Regions from separate parts of the Bacillus sp. JZ109 genome, predicted to be linked through region 1. Evidence: a T-box and tRNA genes for the amino acid it is inferred to sense, from the RefSeq annotation. Region 1 holds a T-box; the other holds one or more tRNA genes.
What was found. The T-box of region 1 lies ahead of valS (valine--tRNA ligase). A T-box ahead of a tRNA ligase gene usually reads a tRNA of that ligase, here a tRNA-Val.

Region 1 (14,744 bases):
ATCGACCTTATGAAACTCTGCAAAATATAAAAATGCACAAGCTGTCATAATTTCAAATTCTGTCGGCTGTCCGTATTCCGTTTGATCAAGGGCTTCAACGTGCGGTTTCATTTGATTGACGAGTGCTGTCCATTCCTCATCTGAAATCGGTATCCCGTTTACGCTGATCCGTTCATTAAACGTAATAATATAAGGCGATGTAAATGTTCCAACCGTATATCCGGCTTCCTGCAGCATAGAACGGATAAAAGCGACAGTTGATCCTTTACCGTTTGTTCCTGCGACGTGGAACGCTCGGATTTTTTTTTCAGGATGTCCTAACCGCGCCATCAGCTGTTTCATTCGACCAAGTCCGGGCTTCACCCCGAATTTTAGCCTCCCGTGAATCCAGCTGCGCGCATCTTGATATGCAGTAAACAATGATAATCCCCTCTTTTATAAGACAAGGCGGTTTCTCTAGAAACCGCCCCGGCTTTTCATTAACCCTTCAGCTCAGCCATTCGTTTTTGAACAGCGTCACGCTTCGCCACATAATCTTTTTCTTTTTCACGTTCTTCATCAATTACGTGTGCAGGCGCTTTTTTCATAAATCCTTCATTTCCAAGTTTCTTTTGGACACGCTCAACTTCTTTTGTCAGTTTATCAAATTCTTTTTGCAGACGGGCAATTTCTTCATCAATATTGATTAAGCCTTCAAGCGGAAGAATAACCTCTGCTCCTGAGACAACGGCCGTCATCGCCTTATCAACAGCCTCAATATCGGTGCCGATTTTAAGCACGCTCGGATTCGTAAAGCGTTCAACATATGAACGGTTCGCTTCGAGGCGGGCTGCTATTTCGTCTGTGCTTGTTTTAATGTACAGTTCAACCTGCTTGCTCATTGGCGTATTGACTTCACTGCGGATATTGCGCACAGAACGGATCAGCTCAACAAGAAGCTTCATGTCAGCTGCCGCTTCAGTATCGGTATGCTCCGGCACTACTACAGGCCATTGACTTACTGTAATCGATTCCCCTTGGTGAGGAAGGTGCTGCCAAATTTCCTCCGTTAAGAATGGCATAAACGGATGGAGCAGACGCATCGTTTGATCAAGTACGTAAGCAAGGATGGAACGGGTAGTTTTCTTAGCCGCTTCGTCTTCTCCATAAAGCGGAAGCTTCGCCATTTCAATATACCAATCACAGAAATCATCCCAAATAAAGTTATATAAATGGCGTCCTACTTCACCAAATTCATATCGATCAGCAAGCTGGGTCACGTGCTCGATCGTTTCATTTAATCGCGTTAAAATCCACTTGTCAGCGACTGACTTTTCGCCTGACAGATCAAGTTCATCGTACGTCATGCCATCCATATTCATTAATGCAAAACGAGAGGCGTTCCAAATTTTATTGGCAAAATTCCAGGTCGATTCCACTTTTTCATAGCTGAAGCGCAGATCCTGGCCAGGAGAGCTTCCAGTCGCAAGGAAATAACGCAGAGAATCGGCTCCGTACTTGTCAATCACATCCATCGGGTCGACACCGTTGCCAAGAGATTTACTCATTTTCCGGCCTTGCTCGTCACGGATTAAGCCGTGGATTAAAACATCTTTGAACGGGCGCTCGCCTGTAAATTCAATGCCTTGGAAAATCATGCGTGATACCCAGAAGAAAATGATATCGTACCCTGTCACGAGAACATCTGTCGGATAGTAGCGTTTAAAGTCTTCAGCCGTTACATCAGGCCAGCCCATTGTGGAGAAAGGCCATAGCGCAGAACTGAACCATGTATCCAGTACGTCTGTATCCTGTTCCCAATTTTCGCTGTCTTCCGGCGCTTCAAGCCCGACATATAGCTCGCCCGTTTCTTTATGATACCAGGCAGGAATACGATGACCCCACCACAATTGACGGGAGATACACCAGTCGCGGATGTTTTCCATCCAGTGTAAATACGTTTTTTCGAAACGGTCAGGCACAAAGTTGACCTTTTCTTCTTTCTTTTGCAGCTCAATCGCTGCATCAGCAAGCGGCTGCATGCGCACAAACCATTGTGTAGAAAGATAAGGCTCCACAACAGCCCCGCTTCGTTCACTATGGCCGACAGAGTGCATATGATCCTCGATCTTGAAGAGAACTCCCACCTCCTGTAAATCTTTCACGAGCTTTTTGCGGCATTCAAAACGATCCATACCTTGATATTGCAGAGCATTTTCATTCATCGTGCCATCTTCATTCATGACAAGAATGCGTTCTAAATTGTGGCGGTTGCCAAGCTCGAAGTCGTTCGGATCATGAGCAGGCGTAATTTTCACGGCACCTGAACCAAATTCCATATCAACATAGTCATCACCGACAATCGGAATTTCACGATTTACAATCGGCAGGATCACCGTTTTTCCGATAAGGTGTTTATAGCGCTCGTCTTCAGGGTGAACGGCAACAGCTGTATCACCGAGCATTGTTTCAGGACGTGTCGTCGCAATTTCAATTGAGCCTGAACCGTCAGCAAGCGGATAGCTCATATGATAGAACGCGCCTTGAACATCCTTGTAAATCACCTCAATGTCGGATAGGGCTGTTTTTGTCGCTGGGTCCCAGTTAATAATATATTCGCCTCTGTAGATCAGGCCTTTTTCATAAAGCTTAACGAATACTTCTCTTACCGCTTTGCTCAAGCCTTCATCCAGCGTAAAACGTTCACGGGAATAATCTAGGCCAAGACCTAATTTCGCCCACTGGCTGCGAATAAAGTCAGCATATTCTTCCTTCCACTTCCACGTTTCTTCGAGGAATTTTTCACGGCCTAAATCGTAGCGGGATTTGCCTTCTTCACGAAGTTTCGCCTCCACTTTAGCCTGTGTCGCGATGCCGGCGTGGTCCATGCCTGGAAGCCACAGCACATCATAGCCCTGCATGCGTTTCATTCTTGTTACAATGTCTTGCAGCGTTGTGTCCCATGCGTGGCCAAGGTGAAGTCTTCCTGTTACGTTTGGCGGCGGGATGACAACAGAGTATGGCTCTTTTGTCTGGTCACTACCCGCTTCAAAAAATTTGCCTTTTAGCCAAAAATCATATCGGTCTTTTTCAACCGCTGCCGGATCATATTTCGTCGGCATTGTTTGTTCATTCGTTTCCATCATAACCCTCCAGCATGTTTAAAAATGGCTGAGAACGAAAAAAGAGCTCTTCATCCCTGTAAAAGGACGAAAAGCTCTTTCGCGGTACCACCTTTTTTCATGAACTCTATCAGTTCATGCACTTATAACGGATAACGGGTGTTTCCCGAATTTCTCTACTCTTCTTTCAAGAAATTATGCTCCCGGGCGACCTTCCAATCAGACAACATAAGAAGCCTTTCAGCAAACGGCTTCTCTCTCTGCATGCGCCTTTTTTGTACTCTTCCCGTTCTAAGCAGGTGTATTTATCAGCTCATTGTATACATTATTTATGTTCTTTATTATAGTAAAAGTGTTTTTGATTCGTCAATCATCTTTTCCAAAAACACCGCTTTCTATACAGATGGGCAGGCACCTATTGCCCAAGTTTACATATGATGCTTGTAAATGCGTAGAGGAGGATGCACCGTGAAGAAACGTTTCAGCTCTTATTCGCTGCCGCCATGGGTAAGGCAAATTCGGCTTGTATCCGCACAAGTGATTATTCCCATTACGATTTTTCAAGGAATCAGAACCATTTTCTTTCCGACAACCTTTGATGTTTTGCTGCTCGCAATCCTAATCTTTTTAGCTTGCGCCCTTCATTTAGAATGGATATAAACAAACAAGTCCGCGCCATTAAGACGTGGACTCGTTTTCAGCCTGAAATTTTTTCTCTTGTTCAATCTGATGGATTTTCATCACAAACGGCTCTATATTTTTCATTTGCCAATAAGCCTTTAATAATTGTGTACATTCCTCTTTTTCATGCTGTCTTTTCCCAGTTTGATAACCGTTCAGCACCTTGTACATGGCTGCCGGATATGCCATATAGCTGAGAAAAAGGCTGACTTCCGCTTCACGCAGAGGGAATGATTTCGTATATCCATAAAACCATTCGACGCATTCCGGACAAGCTTTCGGAAAGCCTCTGAACATTTTTGTATAAAAGCCGAGCAGGTCGTTTTGCGGCGGACCGACAGATGCTCTTTCGAAGTTTGTAAAATATCCGGTCCCGGCATCATTATACAGAAAATGGTGTATAGACAGGCTGCCGTGGTTCATTACAACCCTTGAAACGTCCTTTTCCTTTGCAGACTCATACCAGTCCTCCAACCGTTCCAGCGCAAAATTCACCGCGGAAATGGTTTCTGAAAAATAGGTTATGGCCTGGAGTTCAAAAGGAGAAAGGTACCACTCCTTCTCCGCTCTATCCACAAACTGCTCATAGAAAATTTTATCTTGTTCCCACTTTTTTTTCGTTTGCCCGTAATAACGTTCAATCTCATCACGTCTAACCTTTAGTTCCTGCGCGGTTCTCTCGTGAAGACGGGCTGTTTCTCTAAATAAATAAGCATGTTTCTGATCCCGTTCTTCCTCTTGGTCAAATTGGAGCCAAGGCATTAAATAGTAGGTATCTCCGTATTGTATGCCTGCTGAGAAAAACTCACCGCTATTTGTTCTGTAAACGGGAACGAATGAACGAAAGCCTTTTTCCTCAATCGCCACCATATGATCTGTAAAATGCTTGCCGCGACCTTCTTTCAATTTTTTCAGGGCAAATATGCCGTAGTCTGTATACACTTTCCAAACAAGAGGACTGACAGGCTCAATAAATCGAGCAGTCAGTCCGTATTCCTGAAGAACCGATTGGGTATCTTCCATTTCATTCACCACATTTTCCGATCACTTACGGTTTACGCATGGCTATTTTTATATTGAGGAATATAGAGAATCTGTCCTGCTTTTAATTCATCATCCAAGGCTAAAGAATTCATCCTGATCAGCTGCTGGGATGTAATTTCATACCGTTCGCATAAACGCTCGATCGTATCTTCCTGCTGCACAATACAAATTTTCATTCTCGAAAACTCATCCGCTTCTTTTGTAAAGAGTTTTGTTAAATAAAGAGAATTATCACTTTCCTTTGTTTGAGGTTCCTTCGTTTCAGCAGCAGGAGCAACCCTAGGAACAGCATCCGTTTCCTTCCTTTCAGTCTCAGAAGATTCAGGCAGCTGGAAGGATTGAAAAGGTGTTTCTTCCTTAGGCTCTTCAGCTGATGGTGTTTTTCTCACTTCAATTTCGAAGCTCTCTTCCTCTTGTTCTTCCTCCTCCAGCAGCTTAGGCGCTGAATAAAAAGAATCCTCCTCTTCTTGTTCAGGCAGGAAGGTACGGTATGCCGGTTCAGGCAATTCTTCTTGAGATGCCTCCTCCGAGCTTGTTTTTTGATTGAAATGGAAATGTAAATCGGCTTTGTCATTCTCCACATATACAGCTGAAGCTGTTTCTCTGCTATCTTCTATGGAGAGAGCGGCCTCTGATACACTCTCCAAAGCTTCATCCGCTTCCGCCTCTTCTTGGCAAAGCGCAGGATCAGCCTGATCCGATTGAGCTGCTTCTTCATTTTGAGCCTCTTGGCGCAGCGCATATTCATGATTTGGAGACACTGTTGTTTCCTCTTTTTCCTCTGCAATCACAGTCTCTGAATGAAGTTCAGCTTCCAAAGCAGGCGATTCTTCTGCTCCGGCGTGTTCACGAAGCTCAGTCTCCGCTGAAGAGTCTGCTTCTTCACGAACATCCGCTATTGCAGCTGCCAGCTCAGCCGTTTCTTTTTTTGCTTTAACGATCTCTTGAATCTCTATTTCTGAATGATCAGGTTCTGGCTCAGATTCTGCTTTTTCCGATTCAACACGAACCTCCGTTTCCGGCACAGCAAGCTCTTCTGACTCGTCTTCCTCTTTCACATCTTCTCTGGCCTCTGGTTCTGAAGCAACCGATTCAGGCGGCTCAGATTCTGCTTTTTCTGTCTCCAGTTCTTCACGGAGGCCCGCTTTCGAGATAAAAAGTTCTGGCGGTTCGGCTGGCGGTTCATGCTGAAGAACTGCTTCCTCTGCCGATGATGCACCCGGTTCTTCTACTATACTATGTGCCGGCGGCTCTGAAAGCTCTTCCTCCCTGAATGCCGCAGGAGCTTCATATAAAGGTATCTCCGGCTCTTTGTCTTGCGTATCGTCCAAAAGCCCTTCGATCGCTAAATCAGCTTGAATTGTTAAAATGCGCGAATCCGTCAATTGATAGTCAAATGCGTCAATAAAGACAAAGACATCCTGTAAATGGCTCACTTTATTTTTCGGAATGGTAATATCCACAGGAAAACAGTGAGTCAGTTCCGCACTTCCATCCTCTCTCTTTCTGACTTGTTCAACAAACCGCTTATCTGTATAAATCTCTTCGGTATGTTTGTTTTGATCTATGTTGTACTCACCTGTAAGTTCAAGCGATCCTATGATTGATACATAATCATTTACTTCCTGAACCCTAATATCAGGATCTAATGAAATAGAAAGCAGTTCAGAAACTTCCTGTCCTTTTTGGAAACAGATCGATTCTTCTACAGAAAATTGCAATCGATGATTTTGCGGCAAGTTCATATCCTCCTTTCATCTAATCCTTAAAATTAGATGTCACTAAAGGTGTATGTATGAACTGGAGAAAATATGAGTGGGAGAGCACGAAAAAACCGGCACAAGGAGTCCTTGATACCGGTTTTCACTCTTATCTGCGGCTGATCTCAGCAAATACTTTCTCAGCTGCCTGGATTGTGTTTTCAATATCTTCATCAGTATGGGCCGTTGAGAGGAAAAGACCTTCGAATTGTGATGGCGGAAGGAATACCCCTTCATTTGCCATCCCTTTATAATAGCTTGCGAACAGCTTCAAATCAGATGATTTCGCTGTTTCATAATTGATGACTGGTTCGTTTGTAAAGAAGAAACCGATCATCGAACCTGCACGGTTAAAGGTATGCGGAATGCCATGAGCCTCGGCAGCTTTTGAAATTCCTTCTTCCAGTCTGTCGCCTTTTTTGATGAAATTCTTGTAGGAATCAGGTGTCAGCTGTTTCAATGTCTCTAAGCCAGCCGTCATCGCAAGCGGATTGCCTGACAATGTACCAGCTTGATAGATCGGGCCGCTTGGAGCGATCTGCTCCATGATTTCTGCCTTTCCGCCATAAGCGCCGACAGGAAGTCCGCCCCCGATTACTTTTCCTAAACAAGTCAGATCAGGCGTTACGCCGAAGTAGCCTTGAGCGCAGTTATAATCGACCCGGAAGCCAGTCATCACTTCATCAAAAATCAGCAGGGAGCCGTACTGCTCAGTGATATCACGCAGACCCTGCAGGAAACCTTCTTGCGGCGGAACAACACCCATATTTCCGGCAACTGGCTCTACAATGACTCCCGCAATGTCTTCACCGAATTGCTGGAAAGCAAGCTTTACACTTTCTAAATCATTGTACGGAACGGTGATGGTGTTTTTCGCAATGCCTTCAGGCACCCCCGGGCTGTCAGGCAGTCCGAGAGTGGCAACACCTGAACCAGCTTTAATCAAGAGAGAATCGCCGTGTCCGTGGTAGCAGCCCTCAAATTTTAAAATCTTGTTGCGGCCCGTATAGCCCCTTGCCAAACGGAGGGCACTCATTGTAGCCTCTGTTCCGGAGCTTACCATTCGTACAATTTCTACAGATGGCACACGATCAATGACGAGCTTAGCCAGTTCATTTTCTACTTCAGTCGGAGCACCGAAGCTTGTCCCATATTCAGCCACTTTTTTGAGGCTTTCTACGACGCGGTCATTTGTATGCCCTAAAATTAAAGGCCCCCATGACAAGACGTAGTCAATATATTCATTCCCGTCAATATCAAAGATTTTCGAGCCTTTTCCGCGCTCCATAAAAATCGGGTCCATGTCTACCGATTTAAATGCGCGAACGGGACTGTTCACACCGCCCGGCATGAGTTTTTGCGCTTCTTTAAAAGCCGTTTTTGATTTTTCATAGCTTCTCATCTGCCTCAACTCCTGTCAACTGAATAAAATTACTCCGCAAGCCATTTCGCTGCGTCTTTCGCATGATACGTAATAATCAGGTCGGCACCCGCGCGCTTCATGCTTGTCAAAATTTCCAACACAATTTCTTTTTCTTTGATCCAGCCGTTCTGCGCTGCAGCCTTCACCATTGAATACTCTCCGCTTACATTATAAGCGACGAGCGGCAAAGTAAACTCATTTTTTACGTCACGCATGATATCCATATAAGAAAGCGAAGGTTTGACAATCAAAAAGTCCGCGCCTTCCTCGACATCTGATTGTGCTTCGCGGAGTGCCTCCATACGGTTGGCAGGGTCCATCTGATATGTTTTGCGGTCTCCGAATTGCGGTGTGCTGTTTGCTGCATCACGGAACGGACCGTAAAACTCACTTGAATATTTCACAGCGTAAGACATGATTGGAATATTGACAAATCCTTCTTTATCAAGTGCTTCTCTGATCACTGTAACAAATCCGTCCATCATGTTTGATGGCGCAATGATATCCGCACCTGCTTTTGCTTGGCTGACAGCCGTTTGCGCCAAAAGCTCCAGCGATTCATCATTGAGGATGACCCCGTCTTTGACCAGTCCGCAATGGCCGTGGTCTGTGTATTCGCACAGGCACGTGTCAGCGACAACAACCATTTCAGGGAAGTGATCTTTAATTTCTGTGATGGCTTTTTGGACAATTCCGTGATCATGGTACGCTTGTGTTCCGCAATCATCTTTTTCTTCCGGGATGCCGAACACGATAACAGATTGAATGCCCAGTTTGACCAGCTCCGCTACTTCATCCTTCAATAAATCTAATGATACATGGTAAACATCAGGCATTGACGGAACAGCTTTTTTGCCCTCCAGCCCTTCAACGACAAAAATCGGATAAATAAAATCTGATGGATGCAAACGTGTTTCCTTTACCATTTCTCTCATTGCTTTTGATGTCCGCAGGCGGCGGTGTCTATTAAATGATTGACTCATATTCTCTCTTCCTCTCTTGACATGCTGCACATTAATTCAAGCATGCCATCTATTGTAAATGTATCAGGCGTATGCGATGTGATGCCGTACGTCAGAAGGGCATCATTTGTTAAAGGTCCAATGCTGATACAGGCCGTCCCATTCGCCTTCCACTTTTTTAATTCTTCTCCCAAGACATGCATAAACGTATGTACGGTTGATGAACTCGTAAATGTTACATAGTCAAAGGAATATTGACCCGCAACGTCTTTCAGTTCCTCAATGCCTTCTTCATCCGGAATCGTTTCGTAGAGAACCCATTCCTTTACTTCAAAACCGAGCGGGACAAGCTCTTGTTTTATCACATCACGTGACAAATTCCCTTTCATCACGGTAATGGGCTCCCCCGGTTCAGCATGCTGCTTAAGAGCGTCAGCCAATTGTTCAGCAATATACTCCTGTGGCATCACATCAACCGATACGTTATGCGTTTTTAAACGGCGGGCGGTTTTTTCACCGACGGCTGCAATTTTTTTATGCGCAGGCATAATAAGCTGATTTTCCTTCAGATAAGAAAAAAAGAAGTCTGCCCCATTCACACTTGTAAAAACAAGCCAGCCTGGCGCGGCAAGATCCTCTCTTACCTGTTCCGCAACATCATTCGGCAAAGCGCGGCGAAACGTAATCAAAGAGGTTAAAACAGCTTTACCGCCAAGCGCCTCCACTTTTTGCTGAAATGATGTTGCCTGTGCCTTATTCCGGGTGACAAGCACTGTTTTTCCTTTCAACGGAAAATCATTTTCCATCCTCATCAAGCTCCCGTTTTACACGATCAATTAAATCTTTTGCTCCTTTGTCAGCCATAAGAGCGGCACAGCGCTTTCCTACTTCCTCCGGATCGTTTCCGGTGACGGTTTCTTTAAAAATGATTTTGCCGTCAGGTGAAGCGACAAGACCTGTCATTTCAATTTCATCCTGTCCATTTAACACGGAGTAGCCCGCGATCGGAACCTGGCAGCCGCCCTCCATCGCGTTTAAAAAAGCACGTTCCGCTAAGACAGTTCGTTTTGTATATTCATCTGTAAACTGAGAAAACAACGCCAACAGCGCTTCATCCGATTCTCGGCACTCAATCGCCAGTGCTCCCTGCCCCACAGCAGGCAAACAGCGCTCTGGCTCAAGGAATTCGGTTACGACATCTTGCTTCCACCCCATTCTAGAAAGGCCGGCAGCCGCTAAAATAATCGCGTCATAATCCTCTGTTTCCAGCTTTTGAAGTCTTGTATCTATATTACCTCTAATCCATTTAATTGTAAGGTCAGGGCGCTCAATCAAAAGCTGCGCGCTTCTTCTTAAACTGCTTGTGCCAATGACAGCACCTTCCTTCATTTCTGAAAGCTTTACGCGATTCTTTGAAATAAGGGCATCACGCGGGTCCTCCCGTTCAGGAATGCAGCCGATCACAAGGCCTTCAGGCAAAACAGCAGGCATGTCCTTCATGCTGTGCACTGCCATATCAATCTCTTCGTTTAAAAGCGCCTGTTCAATTTCTTTGACAAACAGCCCTTTTCCACCCACTTTTGAGAGTGTAACATCGACAATCCGGTCGCCCTTTGTCACGATCTCTTTAATTTCAAAAGCAAACGAAGGATTGATTTCCTTCAGTTTTTGAATAACCCATTTTGTTTGAGTCATAGCGAGTTTGCTTCGTCTGGAACCTACTTTAATCGTTCTCATCATTTCTTTCCTCCCGAATCTGCTTGGGACATCGTTTAACTGAACCAATGGAATTGCGACAGGCTTCCAAGCAGGAAATAATTGATCATCAGCACCAGAAAACAAGCCGTATTCCACAGTGCAGCGACCTTTCCTTGCAGCTCTTTAATCAGCCTGATATAAAGATAATAGCTGTACAGCAGCAGGACGACAAACGAACCAAGCACTTTGGCGTCAAACCAATACAGCGTTTCTAGTGAGACATATGCCCATATGACGCCGAGAATCAAACTCAGCAGCAGCATCGGAACCCCAATGACATTTAAAACATACGCCATATAATCAAGCTTAGATAAATCTTCTATTCTCAACAGCCATTTTCCCCACTTTTTCTTTTTCAGCAGATGATATTGAAACATATATAGCACAGAAAAAACGAAAGAAAGGGAAAAAGCGCCGTATGAAAGAATCGCCATTGTAATATGAATCACCAAAAGCTCGGATACAAGCTGCCCGGAAAAAGCAGCTGACTGCTGCTCTGTCGGTGAAAATGTGTGAATGGCGATCATAGAAAATCCTATAACATTTGTAAAAAACACGATAAAGTCAACACGTAAAAGCTTTGTCAGTACCAGTGACAGCGTGACAAGCACCCAGGCATAAAAATAAAGCGCCTCCGTCACATTTAATACCGGAAACCGCCCCGTCACCCACATAAAATAGGCCAAATACACGGTTTGCAGAGTCCAGACAATAGAAAGCAACCAGAAGGCCATTTTTCCAGCCTTCCGGTTGTGTTGAAGAAAATCTATAAAATAAAAGAGTACACTTAACGCGTAAATGACGATTGTCCCCTCATTAAGTCTTGCCATTGCAGTATCAATCATTCAGCTTTCACTCACTTACAAGTGGGCTAAAGCCCGCTTTTGATTCAGCCTTCTTAAAAGAGTGGACCTTCTGGCTGCTTTCAACGGTTTTCATCATTTGACGGCCCGCAGCTTCTTCAATATCAAAAATCTGCATAAACAACGCAAGCTTTTCTTCAGAATCAGCATCTGCAGCAAGCTCTTTCACCTTTAAAATCGGATCACGAAGCATTTGGTTAATAATACTTTTGGTGTGTTTGTTCAACAGTTTTTTCTCTCTTGTGCTTAAGTGAGGCAGCTTACGCTCAATGCTGTCCATCGTTTCTGACTGGATGGCAAGCGCCTTTTCGCGCAATGCAGAAATAACCGGCACAACACCAAGTGTATTCATCCATTGTTTAAATTCCACAATGGTTTCTTCAATTAACAGTTCAACTTTTTCAGCTGTTTCTCTCCGCTCTTTCATGTTCGCTTCTACAATGCCTTCCAGATCGTCGATATCATAAAGAAAAACACCTTCAAGATCATTCAGCGCCGGATCAAGATCTCTAGGCACGGCAATGTCGACCATAAACAGCGGACGTCCCTTGCGAAGCTTATTCGCGTTTTCCATCCTCTCTTTGGACACGACAAATTCACTTGCACCGGTTGAACTGATTAAAATATCAGCCTCCGCAAGCGCGCTTTCAAGCTGATTCAAGCTTCTCGCTTCACCTGAGAAACGGTCTGCAAGCTCCTTCGCTTTCAAGTATGTTCGGTTAATGACAGTGACCTTGCCGATTCCTTGTCCGTGCAGGTTTTCCGCAGCAAGCTCGCCCATTTTTCCCGCACCGAGAATCAATATGTGCTTGCTTGAAAGATTTCCGAAGATTTTTTTAGCAAGTTCAACTGCAGCATAGCTTACTGACACCGCATTTGAGCCAATGTCTGTTTCGGCGTGAGTTCGTTTGCCCACTGTAACCGCCTGCTTAAACAGCTCATTAAAAATAGTCCCGATCGTTTTTTCTTGCTGAGCTGTTTTAAAGCTGTCGCGTACCTGTCCGAGAATCTGCGTTTCGCCAATCACCATAGAATCAAGTCCGCAGGCTACACGGAATAAATGCTCAACAGCAGCATCGCTCTCATAAAACGTTAAGAACGGTGACAACTCTTCTTTGCTTAATTGAAACCAATCAGCTAAAAACTTTTTTATATAATAACGGCCGGTATGGAGCTGGTCGACTACCGCATAAATTTCAGTGCGGTTGCAGGTTGATACAATGATGTTTTCAAGAATGCTTTTCTCTTCTTTCAGCTGCATCATTGCTTCTGCCAGCTCATTCGGCTGAAAACTTACTTTTTCACGTATCTCAATAGGGGCGGATTTATAATCTACTCCCACAACAAGTATATGCATCGCTCTAATTACACCCCCAACACCCAATCTTAATTTATAATCATTCTAACATAGAACTCATTATTTATAATAATTATAACATAGTTTCTTTCACAAAATGTGAACAGATTTTAAAATTCTTATGCTATATTAGAAAAAGCTTCAGGGAAAAGAAGCATTCCTATTGACAATACCAAAAACAGCAGAAATTTACTACACATCAGCTCTAAAAAACAAGAAGGTGATAGCATGAAACAAAAATCAATTTTATTCCCTTGTCTGCTGCTTGCCGCTTCTGTATATGCATGGCTAGAAAGCGGTCAAGCCGAACTGTTTTCAGGGCAGGATCAATGGCCTGTTCTCCTCATGCTGTTAGGCGCAGCCTTTGTATATCAAGGAAAAAAAGAAGCCGTTACACCCCATTTTTTTATCGGTTTGCTTCTCTTCGGGATCGGTTTACACTTTTTTGCCAAGCCGAAATGGGTATGGTGGCCGGATGATTTTGAAATGCTCCTCTTTATGATCGGCTTCTCACTTCTCGTTTCAGCCGTTCAAAAAAAAGAATATGTATATGAAGCTGTGTCGATGATTTGTTTTTCCCTGTTTTTGTACTTTTTCAAACAAATTATGGCATGGCTTGAGTCTGCGCATATTCCAACAGCGCTTCTGAAGGAGTATTGGCCGTTTGTCTTTATTGGAATCAGTTTATTGTTATTATTGATAAAACGAAAAAAATCTATACGATAAATAAAACCGGTAGAGGATCCTCTACCGGTTTATCATTTTTTTGATCGCTCCCCAAGCTTCGTCTTTTCCCTTTTTCGTTTCTGAGGAAAAGAGAATCAGCTCGTCTTCCGGATCAATATTTAATGTTTGTCGGACAACCTTCGCGTGTTTGTCCCATTTGCCTTTCGGGATCTTATCCGCCTTTGTAGCGATAACAATAACAGGAATGCCGTAATACTTTAAAAATTCATACATCTGTACATCATCATTAGATGGCGCATGCCGCAAATCAACGATCTGCACCACAGCTTTTAATTCCTCGCGTGTCGTGATATAGGTTTCAATCATTCTGCCCCATGCTTCACGCTCAGACTTTGACACTTTGGCAAAACCGTAGCCCGGCACATCCACAAAATGCAACTCATCATTGATAATGTAGAAATTAAGCGTTTGTGTTTTTCCCGGCTTTGATGACGTTCTCGCAAGATTTTTGCGATTGATTAATGAATTGATAAAAGACGATTTTCCTACGTTCGATCTTCCGGCCAATGCGATTTCCGGAAGCCCCCCTTCAGGGTACTGTTCCGGTTTTACTGCACTGATCACGATTTCTGACTTTGTGACTTTCATTTCTTCTCTCCTACTAAGGCATGTTCCAAAACCTCGTCTAAGTGGGACGCCAATATAAATGTCAGCCCCTCCCTGACGCTTTCCGGAATATCCTCTATATCTTTTTCATTATCTTTAGGCGCAATAATGGTCGTTAATCCCGCTCTATGTGCGCCAAGCGCTTTTTCCTTTAAGCCGCCGATCGGCAGCACGCGCCCGCGAAGCGTGATTTCCCCAGTCATGCCAACTTCACGCGAAACCGCCCGTCCCGTTAAAGCAGAAACAAGCGCTGTTGCCATCGTAATACCGGCTGACGGACCATCTTTTGGCACCGCACCCTCTGGTACATGTATATGAATATCATACTTCTCATGAAAGTCAGGTTCAATGCCAAGTTCTTCTGTTTTGGATCGCACATAGCTGAATGCAGCCTGAGCAGACTCTCTCATAACATCTCCGAGCTTTCCTGTCAGGATTAATT
Region 2 (14,744 bases), 290 kb from region 1:
GAGTTTGATCCTGGCTCAGGACGAACGCTGGCGGCGTGCCTAATACATGCAAGTCGAGCGGACAGATGGGAGCTTGCTCCCTGATGTTAGCGGCGGACGGGTGAGTAACACGTGGGTAACCTGCCTGTAAGACTGGGATAACTCCGGGAAACCGGGGCTAATACCGGATGGTTGTTTGAACCGCATGGTTCAAACATAAAAGGTGGCTTCGGCTACCACTTACAGATGGACCCGCGGCGCATTAGCTAGTTGGTGAGGTAATGGCTCACCAAGGCAACGATGCGTAGCCGACCTGAGAGGGTGATCGGCCACACTGGGACTGAGACACGGCCCAGACTCCTACGGGAGGCAGCAGTAGGGAATCTTCCGCAATGGACGAAAGTCTGACGGAGCAACGCCGCGTGAGTGATGAAGGTTTTCGGATCGTAAAGCTCTGTTGTTAGGGAAGAACAAGTACCGTTCAAATAGGGCGGTACCTTGACGGTACCTAACCAGAAAGCCACGGCTAACTACGTGCCAGCAGCCGCGGTAATACGTAGGTGGCAAGCGTTGTCCGGAATTATTGGGCGTAAAGGGCTCGCAGGCGGTTTCTTAAGTCTGATGTGAAAGCCCCCGGCTCAACCGGGGAGGGTCATTGGAAACTGGGGAACTTGAGTGCAGAAGAGGAGAGTGGAATTCCACGTGTAGCGGTGAAATGCGTAGAGATGTGGAGGAACACCAGTGGCGAAGGCGACTCTCTGGTCTGTAACTGACGCTGAGGAGCGAAAGCGTGGGGAGCGAACAGGATTAGATACCCTGGTAGTCCACGCCGTAAACGATGAGTGCTAAGTGTTAGGGGGTTTCCGCCCCTTAGTGCTGCAGCTAACGCATTAAGCACTCCGCCTGGGGAGTACGGTCGCAAGACTGAAACTCAAAGGAATTGACGGGGGCCCGCACAAGCGGTGGAGCATGTGGTTTAATTCGAAGCAACGCGAAGAACCTTACCAGGTCTTGACATCCTCTGACAATCCTAGAGATAGGACGTCCCCTTCGGGGGCAGAGTGACAGGTGGTGCATGGTTGTCGTCAGCTCGTGTCGTGAGATGTTGGGTTAAGTCCCGCAACGAGCGCAACCCTTGATCTTAGTTGCCAGCATTCAGTTGGGCACTCTAAGGTGACTGCCGGTGACAAACCGGAGGAAGGTGGGGATGACGTCAAATCATCATGCCCCTTATGACCTGGGCTACACACGTGCTACAATGGACAGAACAAAGGGCAGCGAAACCGCGAGGTTAAGCCAATCCCACAAATCTGTTCTCAGTTCGGATCGCAGTCTGCAACTCGACTGCGTGAAGCTGGAATCGCTAGTAATCGCGGATCAGCATGCCGCGGTGAATACGTTCCCGGGCCTTGTACACACCGCCCGTCACACCACGAGAGTTTGTAACACCCGAAGTCGGTGAGGTAACCTTTTAGGAGCCAGCCGCCGAAGGTGGGACAGATGATTGGGGTGAAGTCGTAACAAGGTAGCCGTATCGGAAGGTGCGGCTGGATCACCTCCTTTCTAAGGATATTATACGGAATATAAGACCTTGGGTCTTATAAACAGAACGTTCCCTGTCTTGTTTAGTTTTGAAGGATCATTCCTTCGAAACGTGTTCTTTGAAAACTAGATAACAGTAGACATCACATTCAATTAGTAAGACAAGATATCACATAGTGATTCTTTTTAACGGTTAAGTTAGAAAGGGCGCACGGTGGATGCCTTGGCACTAGGAGCCGATGAAGGACGGGACGAACACCGATATGCTTCGGGGAGCTGTAAGCAAGCTTTGATCCGGAGATTTCCGAATGGGGAAACCCACCACTCGTAATGGAGTGGTATCCATATCTGAATTCATAGGATATGAGAAGGCAGACCCGGGGAACTGAAACATCTAAGTACCCGGAGGAAGAGAAAGCAAATGCGATTCCCTGAGTAGCGGCGAGCGAAACGGGATTAGCCCAAACCAAGAGGCTTGCCTCTTGGGGTTGTAGGACACTCTGTACGGAGTTACAAAAGAACGAGGTAGACGAAGAGGTCTGGAAAGGCCCGCCATAGGAGGTAACAGCCCTGTAGTCAAAACTTCGTTCTCTCCTGAGTGGATCCTGAGTACGGCGGAACACGTGAAATTCCGTCGGAATCCGGGAGGACCATCTCCCAAGGCTAAATACTCCCTAGTGACCGATAGTGAACCAGTACCGTGAGGGAAAGGTGAAAAGCACCCCGGAAGGGGAGTGAAAGAGATCCTGAAACCGTGTGCCTACAAGTAGTCAGAGCCCGTTAACGGGTGATGGCGTGCCTTTTGTAGAATGAACCGGCGAGTTACGATCCCGTGCAAGGTTAAGCAGAAGATGCGGAGCCGCAGCGAAAGCGAGTCTGAATAGGGCGCATGAGTACGTGGTCGTAGACCCGAAACCAGGTGATCTACCCATGTCCAGGGTGAAGTTCAGGTAACACTGAATGGAGGCCCGAACCCACGCACGTTGAAAAGTGCGGGGATGAGGTGTGGGTAGGGGTGAAATGCCAATCGAACCTGGAGATAGCTGGTTCTCTCCGAAATAGCTTTAGGGCTAGCCTCAAGGTAAGAGTCTTGGAGGTAGAGCACTGATTGGACTAGGGGCCCCTACCGGGTTACCGAATTCAGTCAAACTCCGAATGCCAATGACTTATCCTTGGGAGTCAGACTGCGAGTGATAAGATCCGTAGTCGAAAGGGAAACAGCCCAGACCGCCAGCTAAGGTCCCAAAGTATACGTTAAGTGGAAAAGGATGTGGAGTTGCTTAGACAACCAGGATGTTGGCTTAGAAGCAGCCACCATTTAAAGAGTGCGTAATAGCTCACTGGTCGAGTGACTCTGCGCCGAAAATGTACCGGGGCTAAACGTATCACCGAAGCTGCGGACTGTTCTTCGAACAGTGGTAGGAGAGCGTTCTAAGGGCTGTGAAGCCAGACCGGAAGGACTGGTGGAGCGCTTAGAAGTGAGAATGCCGGTATGAGTAGCGAAAGAGGGGTGAGAATCCCCTCCACCGAATGCCTAAGGTTTCCTGAGGAAGGCTCGTCCGCTCAGGGTTAGTCGGGACCTAAGCCGAGGCCGAAAGGCGTAGGCGATGGACAACAGGTTGATATTCCTGTACCACCTCCTCACCATTTGAGCAATGGGGGGACGCAGGAGGATAGGGTAAGCGCGGTATTGGATATCCGCGTCCAAGCAGTTAGGCTGGGAAATAGGCAAATCCGTTTCCCATAAGGCTGAGCTGTGATGGCGAGCGAAATATAGTAGCGAAGTTCCTGATTCCACACTGCCAAGAAAAGCCTCTAGCGAGGTGAGAGGTGCCCGTACCGCAAACCGACACAGGTAGGCGAGGAGAGAATCCTAAGGTGATCGAGAGAACTCTCGTTAAGGAACTCGGCAAAATGACCCCGTAACTTCGGGAGAAGGGGTGCTCTGTTAGGGTGCAAGCCCGAGAGAGCCGCAGTGAATAGGCCCAGGCGACTGTTTAGCAAAAACACAGGTCTCTGCGAAGCCGTAAGGCGAAGTATAGGGGCTGACGCCTGCCCGGTGCTGGAAGGTTAAGAGGAGCGCTTAGCGTAAGCGAAGGTGCGAATTGAAGCCCCAGTAAACGGCGGCCGTAACTATAACGGTCCTAAGGTAGCGAAATTCCTTGTCGGGTAAGTTCCGACCCGCACGAAAGGCGCAACGATCTGGGCACTGTCTCAACGAGAGACTCGGTGAAATTATAGTACCTGTGAAGATGCAGGTTACCCGCGACAGGACGGAAAGACCCCGTGGAGCTTTACTGCAGCCTGATATTGAATGTTGGTACAGCTTGTACAGGATAGGTAGGAGCCTTGGAAACCGGAGCGCCAGCTTCGGTGGAGGCATCGGTGGGATACTACCCTGGCTGTATTGACCTTCTAACCCGCCGCCCTTATCGGGCGGGGAGACAGTGTCAGGTGGGCAGTTTGACTGGGGCGGTCGCCTCCTAAAAGGTAACGGAGGCGCCCAAAGGTTCCCTCAGAATGGTTGGAAATCATTCGCAGAGTGTAAAGGCACAAGGGAGCTTGACTGCGAGACCTACAAGTCGAGCAGGGACGAAAGTCGGGCTTAGTGATCCGGTGGTTCCGCATGGAAGGGCCATCGCTCAACGGATAAAAGCTACCCCGGGGATAACAGGCTTATCTCCCCCAAGAGTCCACATCGACGGGGAGGTTTGGCACCTCGATGTCGGCTCATCGCATCCTGGGGCTGTAGTCGGTCCCAAGGGTTGGGCTGTTCGCCCATTAAAGCGGTACGCGAGCTGGGTTCAGAACGTCGTGAGACAGTTCGGTCCCTATCCGTCGCGGGCGCAGGAAATTTGAGAGGAGCTGTCCTTAGTACGAGAGGACCGGGATGGACGCACCGCTGGTGTACCAGTTGTTCTGCCAAGGGCATCGCTGGGTAGCTATGTGCGGACGGGATAAGTGCTGAAAGCATCTAAGCATGAAGCCCCCCTCAAGATGAGATTTCCCATTCCGCAAGGAAGTAAGATCCCTGAAAGATGATCAGGTTGATAGGTCTGAGGTGGAAGTGTGGCGACACATGGAGCTGACAGATACTAATCGATCGAGGACTTAACCATATTTTTGAATGATGTCACACCTGTTATCTAGTTTTGAGAGAACACCTCTCTAAAGGCGGAAGGTAAGGAAACTCCGCTAAGGGCTCTCACATCCTGTGAGAAACGCCCAGTACCTTCATCCTGAAGGCATTTGTTTGGTGGCGATAGCGAAGAGGTCACACCCGTTCCCATACCGAACACGGAAGTTAAGCTCTTCAGCGCCGATGGTAGTCGGGGGTTTCCCCCTGTGAGAGTAGGACGCCGCCAAGCAATTGCACGTTAGTGCAAGTATGGAGGATTAGCTCAGCTGGGAGAGCATCTGCCTTACAAGCAGAGGGTCGGCGGTTCGAGCCCGTCATCCTCCACCATTTTTCATTATACATATCGGTTTTACATATATGCCGGTGTAGCTCAATTGGTAGAGCAACTGACTTGTAATCAGTAGGTTGGGGGTTCAAGTCCTCTTGCCGGCACCACTTTTATATGATATAATATTCAAGTCTCTTGTAAGAAGAGCCATTAGCTCAGTTGGTAGAGCATCTGACTTTTAATCAGAGGGTCGAAGGTTCGAGTCCTTCATGGCTCACCATTTACATGTTGCGGATGTGGCGGAATTGGCAGACGCGCTAGAATCAGGCTCTAGTGTCTTTACAGACGTGGGGGTTCAAGTCCCTTCATCCGCACCATTTCTGCGGAAGTAGTTCAGTGGTAGAACACCACCTTGCCAAGGTGGGGGTCGCGGGTTCGAATCCCGTCTTCCGCTCCAACTATACCATCCACGCCGGGGTGGTGGAATTGGCAGACACACAGGACTTAAAATCCTGCGGTAGGTGACTACCGTGCCGGTTCAAGTCCGGCCCTCGGCATTAAGTGTTGCGCCCGTAGCTCAATTGGATAGAGCGTTTGACTACGGATCAAAAGGTTAGGGGTTCGACTCCTCTCGGGCGCGCCATGATCTATATGAAATCGGGAAGTAGCTCAGCTTGGTAGAGCACATGGTTTGGGACCATGGGGTCGCAGGTTCGAATCCTGTCTTCCCGACCATTCTTGGGGCCTTAGCTCAGCTGGGAGAGCGCCTGCTTTGCACGCAGGAGGTCAGCGGTTCGATCCCGCTAGGCTCCACTTGATTTCAAAAAATATTTGGCGGTGTAGCTCAGCTGGCTAGAGCGTACGGTTCATACCCGTGAGGTCGGGGGTTCGATCCCCTCCGCCGCTACCAATGGACCTTTAGCTCAGTTGGTTAGAGCAGACGGCTCATAACCGTCCGGTCGTAGGTTCGAGTCCTACAAGGTCCACCACTATACGGAGGAATACCCAAGTCTGGCTGAAGGGATCGGTCTTGAAAACCGACAGGGGTGTCAAAGCCCGCGGGGGTTCGAATCCCTCTTCCTCCGCCATACATATTCCTAATCATCGCGGGGTGGAGCAGTTCGGTAGCTCGTCGGGCTCATAACCCGAAGGTCGCAGGTTCAAATCCTGCCCCCGCAACCAAATTTTAAAATGGTCCGGTAGTTCAGTTGGTTAGAATGCCTGCCTGTCACGCAGGAGGTCGCGGGTTCGAGTCCCGTCCGGACCGCCATTTAAATACTTAGGCTCGGTAGCTCAGTTGGTAGAGCAACGGACTGAAAATCCGTGTGTCGGCGGTTCGATTCCGTCCCGAGCCACCATTTATCAATATATTTTGGCGGTTGTGGCGAAGTGGTTAACGCACCAGATTGTGGCTCTGGCATTCGTGGGTTCGATTCCCATCAATCGCCCCAAATAAAAATTGCGGGTGTAGTTTAGTGGTAAAACCTCAGCCTTCCAAGCTGATGTCGTGGGTTCGATTCCCATCACCCGCTCCATTTCTATGTCGTCATGGGCCTGTAGCTCAGCTGGTTAGAGCGCACGCCTGATAAGCGTGAGGTCGATGGTTCGAGTCCATTCAGGCCCACCATGACTTTTGTTCCACAGTAGCTCAGTGGTAGAGCTATCGGCTGTTAACCGATCGGTCGCAGGTTCGAATCCTGCCTGTGGAGCCAAATGGAGAAGTACTCAAGTGGCTGAAGAGGCGCCCCTGCTAAGGGTGTAGGTCGTGTAAGCGGCGCGAGGGTTCAAATCCCTCCTTCTCCGCCATATGATTACAGATATCATAATTATCGGCCCGTTGGTCAAGCGGTTAAGACACCGCCCTTTCACGGCGGTAACACGGGTTCGAATCCCGTACGGGTCATCCAGAAGCCTTGCATATCCTGCAAGGTTTTTTTGTTTTTATAAATCATGATATGTCTTAGATTTTGTTCTTTATTTTAAAAACAGACTACAAAAATCTCCATATATTTCGTTTTTCTTCAGAAAATGAAGTTAATTGTCTATAAGTATAAGCGCTTTCAGGAAAGGGCTTTTTTTTATTTCTTCGAATAAATACTATAAATGAAAACTATGATGTCAGAAAGGATGATTACATGGCCGCTGCCAGCCTGACAGCACATGATGTTTATCTTTTTCACGAAGGCAGTCTGTTTAAAAGCTATCAGCTGTTTGGCTCGCATTACCGCGAGCTGAATGGCAAAAGCGGATATGAATTCTGTGTGTGGGCGCCTCATGCGTCGGAAGTACGAGTGGCTGGAGATTTTAACAGCTGGTCTGGAGAAGAGCATGTGATGCACAGAGTGAATGATAATGGCATTTGGACGTTATTTATTCCAGGTATAGGAGAAAAGGAACGATATAAATATGAAATCGTGACGAATAACGGTGAGATCAGGCTGAAGGCAGATCCATACGCTATTTATTCAGAAGTCAGACCAAACACAGCGTCACTTACTTACGATTTGGAAGGGTACAGCTGGCAAGATCAAAAATGGCAAAAGAAACAGAAGGCTAAGACGCTGTATGAAAAACCTGTTTTCATTTATGAACTGCATCTTGGGTCTTGGAAGAAGCATTCTGATGGCAGGCATTATTCCTATAAAGAATTAAGTCAGACGCTTATCCCTTATATCAAGGAGCATGGGTTTACCCATATTGAACTGCTTCCGGTGTATGAGCATCCATATGATCGTTCATGGGGGTACCAAGGAACGGGGTATTACAGCCCGACAAGCAGGTTTGGCCCGCCGCATGATCTGATGAAGTTTGTTGATGAATGTCATCAACAAAATATCGGAGTCATTTTGGATTGGGTCCCCGGACATTTTTGTAAAGATGCACATGGCCTTTATATGTTTGATGGAGAACCGCTTTATGAATACAAAGAAGAACGTGATCGGGAGAACTGGTTATGGGGTACGGCAAACTTTGACCTGGGGAAACCGGAAGTTCATAGTTTTTTAATTTCGAATGCGTTGTACTGGGCGGAATTCTATCATATAGATGGATTTAGGGTTGATGCAGTGGCTAATATCCTGTATTGGCCAAATCAGGATGAACGCCACACGAATCCATATGCTGTTGATTTTTTAAAAAAACTCAATCAAACCATGAGAGAGGCATATCCACATGTGATGATGATTGCGGAAGATTCTACAGAATGGCCTCAAGTGACAGGTGCCGTTGAGGAAGGGGGGCTTGGTTTTCATTATAAATGGAATATGGGATGGATGAATGACGTACTGAAATACATGGAGACGCCGCCCGAAGAAAGGCGGCATTGTCATCAGCTTATCTCTTTTTCATTACTATATGCGTTTAGTGAACATTTTGTATTGCCGTTTTCTCATGACGAAGTCGTATACGGAAAAAAATCACTTCTCAATAAAATGCCTGGCGACTACTGGCAGAAATTTGCCCAGTATCGGCTTTTGCTGGGCTATATGACAGTGCATCCCGGAAAGAAATTGATCTTTATGGGATCAGAGTTTGCCCAATTTGATGAATGGAAAGATACAGAACAGCTTGATTGGTTTTTGGACTCCTTCCCCATGCATCAGAAAGCCAGCGTTTTTACGCAAGATCTTCTCCGCTTTTACCAAAAAAGCAAAATCCTTTATGAGCATGACCATCGTGCACAATCGTTTGAATGGATTGATGTCCATAATGACGAACAATCAATCTTTTCTTTTATTCGTTATGGCAAAAAGCACGGTGAGGCGCTTGTCATCATTTGTAATTTTACACCCGTGGTCTATCATCAATATGATGTTGGAGTTCCTTTTTTCACTCAATACATTGAAGTGCTTAACAGTGACAGTGAAACATATGGAGGCTCAGGGCAAATCAACAAAAAGCCGTTATCGGCTAAAAAGGGAGCACTTCATCATAAACCGTGTTATATCACGATGACCATCCCCCCTTACGGCATCTCGATTTTACGGGCGGTTAAAAAAAGAGGAGAGATAAAAAGATGAAAAAACAATGTGTAGCCATGCTCCTTGCCGGCGGGAAGGGCAGCCGTCTCAGCGGATTAACAAAAAATATGGCCAAACCGGCTGTATCTTTCGGGGGAAAATACAGGATTATTGATTTTACCCTAAGCAACTGTTCTAATTCAGGCATAGACACAGTCGGGATTTTAACACAATATCAGCCGCTTGAGCTGAATTCCTATATTGGGATCGGCAGTGCATGGGACCTGGATAGATATAATGGCGGCGTGACGGTTTTACCCCCTTATGCCGAGTCATCAGAAGTCAAATGGTATAAAGGGACGGCAAGCGCCATTTATGAAAATCTCAATTATTTGAATCAGTATGATCCTGAGTATGTACTGATTTTATCAGGAGATCACATATACAAAATGGACTACGGCAAAATGCTTGATTATCACATTGAAAAGAAAGCAGATGTGACCATCTCTGTCATCGAAGTGGGCTGGGAGGAAGCAAGCCGATTCGGCATCATGAAGGCCAATCCAGATGGGACGATCACACATTTTGATGAAAAGCCCAAATTCCCTAAGAGCAATCTTGCCTCAATGGGAATTTATATATTCAATTGGCCGCTTTTGAAACAGTATCTTGAGATGGACGATCAAAACCCTTATTCTAGCCACGACTTCGGCAAAGACATTATTCCTCTGCTTTTGGAGGAGAAAAAGAAGCTTTCTGCTTATCCGTTCAAGGGATATTGGAAGGATGTCGGAACGGTGCAGAGCTTGTGGGAAGCCAATATGGATTTGTTAAAAGAGGACTCGGAGCTGAAGCTGTTTGAACGCAAATGGAAAATTTACTCCGTCAATCCAAATCAGCCTCCGCAATTTATTTCATCTGATGCGCAGGTTCAAGATTCGCTTGTGAACGAAGGTTGTGTTGTATATGGAAATGTGTCTCACTCCGTTCTTTTTCAAGGTGTGACTGTCGGTAAGCATACGACTGTTACATCATCCGTCATAATGCCGGATGTGACGATTGGGGAGCATGTAGTCATTGAAAATGCCATTGTTCCTAATGGGATGGTGCTGCCGGATGGCGCAGTGATTCGCTCCGAAAAAGACATTGAAGAGGTGCTGCTCGTTTCAGAGGAATTTGTAGAAAAAGAATTGATTTAATTACTGAAGAGGGGGCAGAGTCAGTGTTCAATAATCAAATGTTAGGTGTTATAGATGAAACCACATATAAGCATTCTCTTCAGGATTTAACAGCACAGCGGTCGCTCGGGGCGATCCCTTTTGCCGGCAGGTACCGACTGATTGATTTTATGCTTTCCAACATGGTGAATGCGGATATTAGGAGTGTTGCAATTTTTCCGAAGTATCGTTACCGTTCGCTCATGGATCACCTTGGGGCGGGTAAGGAATGGGATTTGCACCGGAAAAAGGACGGCCTCTTTTTTTTCCCGTCTCCCCATCTTCATCACGAATACGATGAATTCGGTTCCTTTCGCCAGTTTTCGGACCATCTAGATTACTTCCACAGAAGCACTCAGCAATATGCTGTTATCTCCAACAGCCATACCGTATGCAACATTCAATTTCAATATGTGCTGAAACGCCACCAGGAGGTTGGCTGCGACGTCACCGAGGTATTTCAGGACGGCCAGTCGCTGCAAATCTATATCATGTCAACAACGCTTTTAAAGGATCTGATCCACGGACATAGCGAAAAAGGCTATAAAACCATTCAGGAGGCTGTTGAAAAGGAATCTTCCGCCTTGACCATTTGCCCTTATGAATATTCAGGTTATGCCGCAGTTATTGATTCGGTGGAAAAATATTATACCCACAGTATGGAACTCATTCAGCCCCGTTTTTGGCAGCAGGTGTTTTTGCCGCAGCAGCCTATCTACACAAAAGTGAAGGATGAACCGCCGACGAAATACGGAAAACACAGCACTGTCAAAAATTCTTTGGTGGCAAACGGCTGTGTGCTTGAAGGAGAGGTTGAAAACTGCATTTTGTTCAGGGCGGTCCATGTCGGAAAGGGAACGAAGCTGAAAAACTGCATTATTATGCAAAAAACGCAGATTGGCGAGGATTGCCTTCTTGAGCAGGTCATTTCTGATAAGGACGTTAAAATCGGCAAGGCGACGGAAGCTGCTGGAACAGCTGACCAGCCGCTTGTATTAAGAAAAGGTTTGGTGCAAGGAGAGCTGATGAATTCTTGAAGATATTATTTGCTGTGTCTGAATGCACCCCATTTGTTAAATCAGGAGGTCTTGCCGATGTAGCAGGCGCTCTTCCGAAGGCGCTTGCGCGATTAGGCAATGAAGTATATGTGATGCTGCCGAAGTACAGCCAAATACCTGAGCCGTGGAAAAAGCGTATGAAGAAAAAGGCTGAGTGCACCGTAGCTGTCGGCTGGCGGCAGCAATATTGCGGAATTGAACATATGGACGAAGATGATGTGAATTATTACTTCATCGACAATGAGTACTATTTCAACAGGGATTCGTTGTACGGGCATTATGATGACGGTGAGCGGTTTGCCTTTTTTTCAAGAGCTGTGCTGGAGGCTGCCAAAGTTGTGAATGTTCCAGCCGATATTGTTCATACTCACGATTGGCATACAGCGATGGTCAATTATTTGCTGAAAGAGGAGTACAGAAAACATCCTTTTTATGAACGTATGAAAAGCGTGCTCACGATCCACAACCTGCAGTTTCAAGGCATATTCCCTCCTGATGTCACACATGACTTGCTGGGTCTTGAGATGGATCATTTTCATTATGAAAGGTTAGAATGCAACGGATTTGTTAATTTTATGAAGGCGGGCATCATTGCGGCTGATCATGTGACAACTGTGAGCCCCACTTACAGAAATGAAATCATGACGCCGTATTATGGTGAGCAGCTGGAACAGGTTTTGCAATATAGGGAAGATGATGTAACCGGCATATTAAATGGCATTGATGATACGTTCTATCAGCCGAAAAGCGATCCTTATATAGAGGCGCAATACGATTCAGGGGATCTTGCATGCAAGTTGGAAAACAAAACGAAGCTTCAGCGGCGGATGGGGCTTCCAGAGAAAAACGATATTCCGCTGATCAGTATGGTGACAAGGCTCACTAAACAAAAGGGGCTTGATCTTGTCCGCAGAATTATGCACGAACTTCTTGAGGAGCAAGACATACAGCTGGTTGTGCTAGGCACAGGAGAACGTGAATTTGAAAATTATTTCCGGTATGCAGAATTTGCTTTTCATGAGAAGTGCCGGGCTTATATCGGGTTTGATGAGCCGCTAGCCCATCAAATTTATGCGGGCTCTGATATGTTTTTGATGCCGTCTAAATTTGAGCCGTGCGGTTTGGGGCAGCTCATTGCTCTTCAATATGGCGCCATTCCGATTGTCAGGGAAACGGGCGGTCTTTACGACACTGTCCGTGCCTATCAGGAGGAAGAGGGAACGGGCAATGGCTTTACGTTTTCCGCCTTTAATGCGCATGATCTGAAATTTACGATAGAAAGGGCGCTGTCGTTTTATCGCCAACAGGATGTATGGAAGAGCATCGTGAAGACCGCTATGAATGCAGATTACAGCTGGGGGAAGTCGGCTAAAGAGTATCAGCGTATTTTCGAGCAGGTGACAAGGAGTGGACGGGATGTTCTCGAGTAAAGAACGCTTTGCAGACTTATTTTTAAAGCGTCTGGAAATGACGTGCGGAAAAAGCTTTAAAGATTCTGCCAAGCTGGATCAATATAAAACGTTGGGCAATATGGTCAGAGAGTATATCAGCGCTGATTGGATCGAAACGAATGAAAAAAGCAGATCAAATTCCGGGAAGCAGACATATTATTTATCAATCGAATTTCTGCTCGGTCAGCTCCTTGAGCAAAACTTAATGAATCTTGGTGTTCGTGATGTTGTAGAAGCTGGTTTAAAGGAAATCGGCATCAATTTAGAGGAAATTCTTCAGATAGAGAACGATGCAGGTCTCGGCAACGGCGGGCTTGGCCGCTTGGCCGCTTGCTTTTTAGATTCTCTTGCTTCGTTGAACCTGCCAGGGCACGGGATGGGCATACGTTATAAGCATGGCTTGTTTGAGCAAAAAATTGTAGACGGACATCAGGTGGAGCTGCCTGAGCAATGGCTGAAAAACGGGAACGTATGGGAAGTAAGGAATGCGGATCAAGCAGTGGACGTGCCGTTTTGGGGCGAAGTCCATATGACAGAAAAAAGCGGGCGCCTGCATTTTCGCCACGAGCAAGCGACAATTGTTACCGCTGTTCCTTATGATATCCCGATCATCGGCTATGAAACGGGCACTGTCAACACGTTAAGGCTCTGGAACGCCGAGCCCTATGCGCATTATCACGGCGGTAATATTTTGTCTTATAAGCGGGAAACAGAAGCGGTTTCTGAATTCTTATATCCCGATGACACCCATGATGAGGGGAAAATTTTACGGCTGAAGCAGCAGTATTTTTTAGTATGCGCAAGCTTAAAAAGCATTGTGAACAATTACCGTAAAACACATAAATCTTTATCCGGCCTGTATAAAAAAGTGAGCATTCATATTAATGACACTCACCCTGCGCTTGCGGTGCCTGAGCTGATGCGGATTTTGCTCGATGAAGAGAACATGGGCTGGGAAGAAGCTTGGCATATCACTGTACATACGATTTCTTATACAAATCATACAACATTGTCAGAAGCGCTCGAGAAATGGCCGATTCATTTGTTTAAGCCGCTGCTCCCGCGAATGTACATGATTATTGAAGAGATCAATGAGAGGTTTTGCCGCGCAGTTTGGGAAAAGTATCCGGGAGACTGGAAAAGGATAGAGAACATGGCGATTACAGCGCATGGTGTTGTCAAAATGGCTCATCTGGCCATAGTAGGCAGCTACAGTGTAAATGGCGTTGCAAAAATACATTCCGATATATTAAAGGAAAGGGAGATGCGCGACTTTCACTTGCTGTTTCCGAATCGTTTTAACAATAAGACGAATGGAATTGCCCACAGGCGCTGGCTGTTAAAAGCGAATCCGGGCTTGTCTGCCATCATTACAGAGGCGATCGGCGATGAATGGGTCAAACAGCCGGAATCACTGATCCGTTTAGAACCGTACGCCACTGATCCTGCATTTATTGAACAGTTTCAAAACAACAAAAGCAAGAAAAAACAAGAGCTTGCCGATTTGATTTTTTGCACGGCCGGGGTGGTTGTGAACCCTGAGAGCATATTCGACGTACAGGTGAAACGGCTTCATGCATATAAACGGCAGCTGCTGAATGTTCTTCACATTATGTATTTGTATAACCGCCTCAAGGAGGATTCGGGGTTTTCAATCTACCCGCAAACCTTTATTTTCGGGGCAAAGGCTTCACCAAGCTATTATTATGCCAAGAAAATCATTAAGCTGATCCATTCTGTCGCAGAAAAAGTCAATTATGATCCGGCGGTCAAACAGCTGATCAAAGTTGTTTTTTTAGAAAATTATAGAGTTTCTATGGCTGAGCGAATTTTTCCGGCATCAGACGTAAGTGAGCAAATTTCAACCGCAAGCAAGGAAGCGTCTGGTACAGGGAATATGAAGTTTATGATGAACGGGGCTTTGACGATCGGCACGCATGACGGCGCAAATATCGAGATCCTTGAGCGGGTGGGCCCTGACTGTATTTACACGTTCGGCTTAAAGGCGGATGAGGTTCTATCGTATCAGGAAAACGGCGGCTATAGATCGAGGGAATATTATCAGCATGACAGAAGAATCAGGCAGGTAGCTGATCAGCTGATCAATGGTTTTTTTGAAGGAGAAGCAGAT

Region 2: it encodes a tRNA-Val, which carries the amino acid that the T-box ahead of valS (valine--tRNA ligase) is inferred to sense. The anticodon was not compared.

What each region holds. Positions count from the first base shown of each region.
Region 1 is NZ_CP096388.1:1,351,752-1,366,495, reverse strand. It holds gene M1D94_RS06920 (bifunctional folylpolyglutamate synthase/dihydrofolate synthase) at 1-420, opposite strand, end outside; gene valS (valine--tRNA ligase) at 480-3,122, opposite strand; T-box leader at 3,182-3,404, opposite strand; gene M1D94_RS06910 (hypothetical protein) at 3,570-3,761, shown strand; gene cotN (spore coat protein CotN) at 3,780-4,805, opposite strand; gene spoVID (spore coat morphogenetic protein SpoVID) at 4,838-6,565, opposite strand; gene hemL (glutamate-1-semialdehyde 2,1-aminomutase) at 6,696-7,988, opposite strand; gene hemB (porphobilinogen synthase) at 8,018-8,992, opposite strand; gene hemD (uroporphyrinogen-III synthase) at 8,989-9,777, opposite strand; gene hemC (hydroxymethylbilane synthase) at 9,767-10,711, opposite strand; gene M1D94_RS06875 (cytochrome c biogenesis protein) at 10,744-11,574, opposite strand; gene hemA (glutamyl-tRNA reductase) at 11,582-12,949, opposite strand; gene M1D94_RS06865 (hypothetical protein) at 13,178-13,675, shown strand; gene yihA (ribosome biogenesis GTP-binding protein YihA/YsxC) at 13,697-14,284, opposite strand; gene lon (endopeptidase La) at 14,281-14,744, opposite strand, start outside.
Region 2 is NZ_CP096388.1:1,063,028-1,077,771, forward strand. It holds rRNA gene M1D94_RS05385 (16S ribosomal RNA) at 1-1,542, shown strand, start outside; rRNA gene M1D94_RS05390 (23S ribosomal RNA) at 1,713-4,640, shown strand; rRNA gene rrf (5S ribosomal RNA) at 4,774-4,889, shown strand; tRNA gene M1D94_RS05400 (tRNA-Val) at 4,912-4,987, shown strand; tRNA gene M1D94_RS05405 (tRNA-Thr) at 5,020-5,095, shown strand; tRNA gene M1D94_RS05410 (tRNA-Lys) at 5,133-5,208, shown strand; tRNA gene M1D94_RS05415 (tRNA-Leu) at 5,219-5,305, shown strand; tRNA gene M1D94_RS05420 (tRNA-Gly) at 5,311-5,385, shown strand; tRNA gene M1D94_RS05425 (tRNA-Leu) at 5,400-5,485, shown strand; tRNA gene M1D94_RS05430 (tRNA-Arg) at 5,495-5,571, shown strand; tRNA gene M1D94_RS05435 (tRNA-Pro) at 5,587-5,663, shown strand; tRNA gene M1D94_RS05440 (tRNA-Ala) at 5,669-5,741, shown strand; tRNA gene M1D94_RS05445 (tRNA-Met) at 5,762-5,838, shown strand; tRNA gene M1D94_RS05450 (tRNA-Ile) at 5,841-5,917, shown strand; tRNA gene M1D94_RS05455 (tRNA-Ser) at 5,924-6,016, shown strand; tRNA gene M1D94_RS05460 (tRNA-Met) at 6,034-6,110, shown strand; tRNA gene M1D94_RS05465 (tRNA-Asp) at 6,122-6,198, shown strand; tRNA gene M1D94_RS05470 (tRNA-Phe) at 6,211-6,286, shown strand; tRNA gene M1D94_RS05475 (tRNA-His) at 6,304-6,379, shown strand; tRNA gene M1D94_RS05480 (tRNA-Gly) at 6,390-6,463, shown strand; tRNA gene M1D94_RS05485 (tRNA-Ile) at 6,479-6,555, shown strand; tRNA gene M1D94_RS05490 (tRNA-Asn) at 6,566-6,640, shown strand; tRNA gene M1D94_RS05495 (tRNA-Ser) at 6,644-6,734, shown strand; tRNA gene M1D94_RS05500 (tRNA-Glu) at 6,760-6,831, shown strand; gene glgB (1,4-alpha-glucan branching enzyme) at 7,064-8,947, shown strand; gene M1D94_RS05510 (glucose-1-phosphate adenylyltransferase) at 8,944-10,086, shown strand; gene glgD (glucose-1-phosphate adenylyltransferase subunit GlgD) at 10,110-11,141, shown strand; gene glgA (glycogen synthase GlgA) at 11,138-12,592, shown strand; gene glgP (glycogen phosphorylase GlgP) at 12,579-14,744, shown strand, end outside.